2 linked regions of the Krasilnikovia cinnamomea genome follow. The protein of the gene in region 1 interacts with the protein of each later gene in a pairwise test. Links are inferred from orthologs where the notes say so. Each region holds a gene or a part of one and is shown on either strand. Other genes may lie near its edges.

What was found. The genes of interacting proteins can lie anywhere in the genome.
Region 2: the proteins of eno (region 1) and rpe interact in binary tests that used the Escherichia coli proteins (3 or more experiments, as listed by UniProt). The link is inferred for Krasilnikovia cinnamomea from one-to-one orthologs.

Annotation. Positions count from the first base shown.
Region 1 is NZ_SHKY01000001.1:4,305,174-4,308,572, reverse strand. What follows is about bases 238-3,216. They hold eno (phosphopyruvate hydratase), read right to left. Parts: upstream 2,380-3,216; coding sequence 1,096-2,379; downstream 238-1,095. Other genes in these bases: EV385_RS19525 (DUF885 domain-containing protein), read right to left, coding at 3,189-3,216; EV385_RS19530 (hypothetical protein), read left to right, coding at 2,548-3,171; EV385_RS19540 (FtsB family cell division protein), read right to left, coding at 360-1,001; EV385_RS19545 (DUF501 domain-containing protein), read right to left, coding at 238-354. Also shown: more of EV385_RS19545, read right to left, coding at 1-237; more of EV385_RS19525, read right to left, coding at 3,217-3,399. UniProt on the Escherichia coli protein: Catalyzes the reversible conversion of 2-phosphoglycerate (2-PG) into phosphoenolpyruvate (PEP). It is essential for the degradation of carbohydrates via glycolysis.
Region 2 is NZ_SHKY01000001.1:758,567-761,398, forward strand. It holds rpe (ribulose-phosphate 3-epimerase), read right to left. Parts: upstream 1,840-2,832; coding sequence 1,162-1,839; downstream 1-1,161. Other genes in the region: EV385_RS03285 (GGDEF domain-containing response regulator), read right to left, coding at 111-1,133; EV385_RS03295 (septum formation family protein), read left to right, coding at 1,943-2,812. UniProt on the Escherichia coli protein: Catalyzes the reversible epimerization of D-ribulose 5-phosphate to D-xylulose 5-phosphate.

The sequences.
Region 1 (3,399 bases):
GCCGCCCGCCGAGACGAACGCGATCTCCGGTACGTGCATCACGGACTCGCGGCGGGCCAGGTAGTCCTCGTGCGCCCGGGCGTACTGTCTGGCCAGCTCGGGGTCGGCGGCCAGCCGGTCCTGCATCTCGCGCATCACCCCGCCCGACTCCAGGCGGCTGCAGGCGGCGGTCGCGTTCGGGCAGGTCAGGTAGAACATCGTCGGGAACGGGGTGCCGTCGTCCAGGCGCGGCGTGGTCTCCACCACGTCCGGGTTGCCGCACGGGCAGCGGTGCGCGACCGCCCGGGTGCCGCGCGGGCGGCGGCCGAGCTGGGCTTCGACCGCGTCCAGGTCGGCCTCGGTGGGAGAGTCCATCTGCGTCATTTCTTCGGCGGGGTGTCGGCGGCGGCGACGCTCGACCACAACGTGTCGTACCAGCGGTCGGGGGCGGGGGCCGGTGGTGGCTTTCCCGCGTCGCGGGCGGCGCCGGCCGGGTCGTTGAGCACCAGCAGCGGCACCTCGCCGGGGCGGACGTAGAACAGGCGGTCGCGGGCCTGGATCCGGACGTACTCCGGGTCCTGCCACTTCTCGACCTCCTCGGTCAGGCCCTGGATCGTGGCCTGCTGGGCGGCCTGTGCCGCCTCCATCCGGGCGATCTGCGACTCCTGCGCCAGATACACCCGCACCGGATACGTGTACGCCAGCGCCAGGATGACCAGCACCGCGATCAGCACCGTGGCCCGACCCGTGAAGGCGCGCGGGCGCGGGGCGACCGTACGTTTCGTGGCGCCCGTGGCGGCGGTGCGCCGGGCCGCCGCGGGACGGCTGCCCGCGCGGTCGCCGCCGCGCCCGGCACGGGCGGCCGGGACGCGGACGGCGCTGGCGCGGGGCTCGATCCGGATGTCGCCGGTGTCGCGGGTCGCGGAGCGGGTGGGCCGGACCGCCGCGCGTCCGCCCGGACGGCCCGCCTGCCCGGGGCGGCGGGACGGGCCCTGCCCACTGGGCGTGCGGCGCTGCGTCATCCCTGCCCCTCCCCCGAGTCGGACCCGGCCGCGCGGCATCGGCTCCAGCCGAAACCTATGCCCCGCGCGGCCGGTGTCACAACTCCAACTCCCGTTACGCGGAGCGGTAGCGCGGGAACGCGCCCGCACCGGCGTAGCGGGCGGCGTCGCCCAGCTCCTCCTCGATGCGCAGCAGCTGGTTGTACTTCGCCACGCGGTCGGAGCGGGCCGGGGCGCCGGTCTTGATCTGGCCGCTGCCCACCGCGACGGCCAGGTCGGCGATCGTGACGTCCTCGGTCTCGCCGGAACGGTGGCTCATCATCGTCGTGAACCCGGCCCGGTGCGCCCGGTCCACGGCGTCCAGCGTCTCGGTGAGCGAACCGATCTGGTTTACCTTGACCAGCACCGAGTTCGCGGCGCCCTCGGCGATGCCGCGGCCGATCCGGGTCGGGTTGGTGACGAACAGGTCGTCGCCGACGATCTGCAGCTTGTCGCCGAGCTGCGTGGTCATCGCGGTCCAGCCCGCCCAGTCCTCCTCGGACAGCGGGTCCTCGATGGAGACGATCGGGTACGTCTCGGCCAGCTTGGCGTAGTAGTTGATCATCTCTTCGGTGGACTTCGGGGAGCCCTCGAAGACGTACGCGCCGTCCTTGTGAAACTCCGTCGCCGCCACGTCCATCGCCAACACGATGTCGGTGCCCAGGGCGAAGCCCGCGGCCTGCACGGCCTCGGCGATCAGGTCCAGCGCGGCCGCGTTGGTCGGCAGGTTCGGCGCGAAGCCGCCCTCGTCGCCCAGGCCGGTCGACAGACCCTTCTTCTTCAGTACGGACTTCAGCGCGTGGTAGACCTCCGCGCCCGAGCGCAGCGCCTCGCGGAACGTCGGCGCGCCGATCGGGGCGATCATGAACTCCTGCACGTCGACGTTCGAGTCGGCGTGCGCGCCACCGTTGAGGATGTTCATCATCGGCACCGGCAGCACGTGCGCGTTCGGTCCGCCGACGTAGCGGAACAGGGGCAGCTCCGCGGAGAGCGCGGCGGCCTTGGCCACCGCCAGCGAGACGCCCAGGATGGCGTTCGCGCCCAGCTCCGACTTGCTGGGGGTGCCGTCGATGTCGAGCATCTTCTCGTCGATGAGGCGCTGCTCGCTGGCCTCGTACCCGATCAGCTCGTCGGCGATCTTGTCCTCGACGTTGCTGACCGCCTTTTCGACGCCCTTGCCCAGGTAACGGCCCTTGTCGCCGTCACGCAGCTCGATCGCCTCGAACGCGCCGGTGGAGGCGCCGGACGGGACCGCGGCGCGGCCGATGGTGCCGTCGTCGAGACCGACCTCGACCTCGACGGTGGGATTGCCTCGCGAGTCGAGGATCTCACGGGCGACGATTGCTTCGATGGTGGCCATGTCTGGTGTCGCTCCTTGCGCTCGTACGGATGAGTTCCTGACCGCGACCCTGCGGCCGACCACGGCCCTGAGCGTATCGAGCCGGGGTGTGCGCCGTACGGGCGGCCGGGGAACTTCGCCCCCGGGATGCCTCAAGAACGGCCCGCTGTTGCCGATCAAGAGCGCACCATGACTACGACCACCGTGCTCCCCGAAACCGGCACCCGCGTCGAGCTCACCGCCTCCGCGGCCACCGAGCCGGTGGGCTGCGTACGGGTCGTACAGGCCGAAGGCTCCGTACTGACCCTGGCGCTGCCGCAGGCGCTGGCCCCCCGTGCCGGCGCCTTCGTGACCCTGCGCTGGGCGGCGGGCGCCCGTGGGCGGTTCGTGCTGCCCGCGGTGGTCGTCGCCGTGAACGAGAACCGGATCGAGCTGCAGCCCGCCGGTGAGCCGACGATCGAGCAGCTGCGCCGCTACGTGCGCGGCGGCGGTGGCGAGCAGGTGCTGCTGCGCCGCCCCGGCGAGATGGACACCCTGGGCTGGATCCGGGACATCAGCGAGCACAGCGTGCGGGCCCACTTCTCCGGGGTCCAGCTGGCGCCCGGCGACGAGGTCGGCCTGCTCATCGACCTCGACGGCGAGATCATCGAGGTACGGGCGACCGCCGTGAAGGCGGCCGGGCTGCCGCAGCGGGTGCCGCCGGGGCCGATGTCGGTCGAGGTCGTCGCGGTGTTCTCCGCCGACGAACCGCAGGCCAAGCTGATCCGCCGCTACGTCATGCGCCAGCAGCTCCTCAGCCGCATGCACGCCTGACCAGCTCCCGGAGTGGCTCAGACGCCGAGCAGGGTGCGCAGGTGGCGCGGCGGTGGGGAGCCGTGCGCCAGCATCGCGTCGTGCCAGGCCTTCGGGGTGGCGCCGAACGGTCGCGCCGCCGCGATCGCGCTCACCTCGGTGTAGCCGACGAAGTAGGTCGACAGCTGGGTGGAGGTGAGCAGGGCGCGGCGCCACTTGCCGGCGGCCTCGCCCTCCTCCTGGAAGCCG
Region 2 (2,832 bases), 3.5 Mb from region 1 along the record:
CCTGAAGATCACCGCCGGTTCGGAATTTCACCGAGTCCCGCCAGCGCGTGGTGGGTCACCCATGAGTCTTGCACGCCGAACGCACATTGCAACCAGGCGAGCGACCCAGGTCACAGTCCCCGTTCGTCCTCGTCGTCCGAATCGGCGCGCCGCCGGTCGATCGCCACGTACGAGCCCGGCTGGCTCTTGGCCACCTTCTTCATCTCCGAGGCGACCGCCACCACCATCCGGGGATCGGAGAGCCGACGCCCGTCCGCGGTGGCCTGCGCGACCCCGATGGACAGCGTGATCAGGGCGGCGCGCTGCTTGTTGCCGCGCCGGTCCGGCACCTCGATGTAGCCGCGGCGGGCGTCTTCCGGGTCGTACAGCCGGTCCGCGGCCGCCTCGAAGTCGGTGACCGCGCGCTTGGTCAGCGGCAGCACCTGGTCGGGGGTGCAGATGAAGATGAAGTCGTCGCCGCCGATGTGCCCCAGGAAGATCGACGGGGGGTCGGACGCGGCGACCGCCCGGTGCAGGCTGCGGGCCAGCGCGGTGATGAACTCGTCGCCGCGATCGAAGCCGTACACGTCGTTGACGCTCTTGAACCGGTCGATGTCGATGTAGCCGACCGCGTAGTCCGCGCCCGAGCGGATCCGGTCGGCGATCTCCCGGCGGACCCGCGCGTTGCCGGGCAGCCCGGTCAGCGGCGAGACCTCCCGGAACTCCTTGGTGCGCCGCAGCGTGGACGAGACCCGGGCGATCAGCTCGGCCGTGTCGAACGGCTTGATCAGGTAGTCGTCCACCCCCGCCGTGAGCCCGACGACCTTGTCCACGGTCATCCCGCGCGCCGTCAGCATGATCACCGGCAGGGCGGAGGTGAGCGGTTCCGCGCGCAGCCGCCGGGTCAGCTCCACCCCGTCCATGTTCGGCATCATCCAGTCGACCACCGCCAGATCGGGGCGGCGGCTCTCGACGACCTCCAGGGCCTCGCGGCCGTCGCGCGCCCGCACCACCTCGAAGCCGTGCAGTTCAAGGTTGAATGCCACGAATCCGGCGATGTCCTCGTCGTCGTCGACCACGAGGATGAGGTCGGGACGCTCCTCGGGCTCCAGGCCGGGCTCGTCCGCCGCGTGCCGGACTCCGCCGGTGGTCACCGGACACCCGCTCGGCAACCGGGCCTGGTCACGGCGTCACCATCGCACGCTGCGCCAGGGCCCGCAGCTTGCGGACGGCCTCGGCCGGGTCGTCGGCGGCGTACACGGCCGTGCCCGCCACGAACGCGTCCGCCCCCGCCTCGGCGGCCTGCTCGATCGTGTCGGCCGCGATCCCGCCGTCGACCTCCAGCCGGATCTCCAGCCCCATCGCGCTGATCCGGCGGCGCACCGCGCGGACCTTGTCCAGCAGTTCCGGCATGAACTTCTGGCCACCGAACCCGGCCTTGATCGTCATCACCAGCAGGGTGTCCACATAGGGCAGAAGTTCCAGGTACGGCTCGATCGGCGTGTCCCGGTCGATCGCCAGGCCGGCCTTGGCGCCAGCCGCCCGCAACGTCTTGGCCAGCGCCACCGGGTCCTCGCACGCCTCCGCGTGGAACGTCACGTTGTGGGCGCCCGCCTCCGCGTACCCGGGCGCCCACCGGTCCGGGTCGGTGATCATGAGGTGCACGTCGAACGGGATGCTGGTCGCCTTGCGCAGGCTTTGCACCACCGGCAGGCCGATCGACAGGTTCGGCACGAAATGGTTGTCCATGACGTCGACGTGCACCCAGTCAGCGGCGCCCTCGATCGCGTGCACCTCCTCGGCGAGGCGGGCGAAATCGGCGGCGAGGATGCTGGGCGCGATGATCGGCGAAGGCTCCACGGCTGAAGTGTATGACCCGACGGCGGAGCGGGGACTGCCGTCAGTGGCGGCCGCCCGCGATACTCGAAAACGCATCCGTGACCGTCGACGTGGGGAGGGACCGGTGCGACGGTGGTTCGCCGTGGCCGCGGTGGCGGTCGTGCTCGCCGCTGCGGGCTGCACCGCCGGCTCCGGCACGGACCGCGACCTCACCGGCAGCTGGTCGATGATCGGCCCGGCCGTCCCGTTCCGCCCGGCGTCCGGGGTCTGCCACGAGCACCTGCCGGCGGACGGGTCGTTGGAGACGTACCGGCCGGTGCCGTGCGCGGAGCTGCACCTGACGGAGACCTTCGCGATCCGTACGGCGCCGGACGCCCCCGTGCCGCCCACCCCGGGATCGGCGCAGGGCCGGGAGGCGTACGAGCAGTGCGCGCGGCGGGCCGACGCGTTTCTGGGCGGACCGTGGCGCGAGGCGCGGATCGGCGTCCGGGTGTTCTGGCCGTCGCGGGCGGGGTGGCGGGGCGGGGCGCGGTGGTACCGCTGCGACGTGACCGAGACGGACGCCGACGGGCTGGCCGACCGCAGTCGCAGCGGCAGCCTGGCCGGGGCGCTGCGCGGCGCGTCGCCGCTGCGGCTGGGCTGCTTCGAGCCGCGGGTCAGCGGCGAGACCGTACGGGCCATGGCCGCGGTGCCGTGCACGAAGCCGCACCGGGCCGAGTTCGTCGGCCTGTGGACCGCCCCGGAGGTCTCGTACGCCGCGCTGAACGCGGACCGCACCGACAGTGCCCGCGGCTGCCGCAGCGCGATCGCCCGGTACACGGGGGTGCCCGACGACAACGAGGTGCAGTACCGCACCGGCTGGATCTCCTACCAGCCGAGCCGCGCGGAGTGGCAGTACGGCGAGCGCCGCGTGCGCTGCTTCCTGTGGTTCCGCGACCGCAAGCTCACCCGGTCGATGCGCGACGCGGGGCCGACTGCGCTGCCGGTGCGCTGAGCGGCTGAACCGCGCCCGAA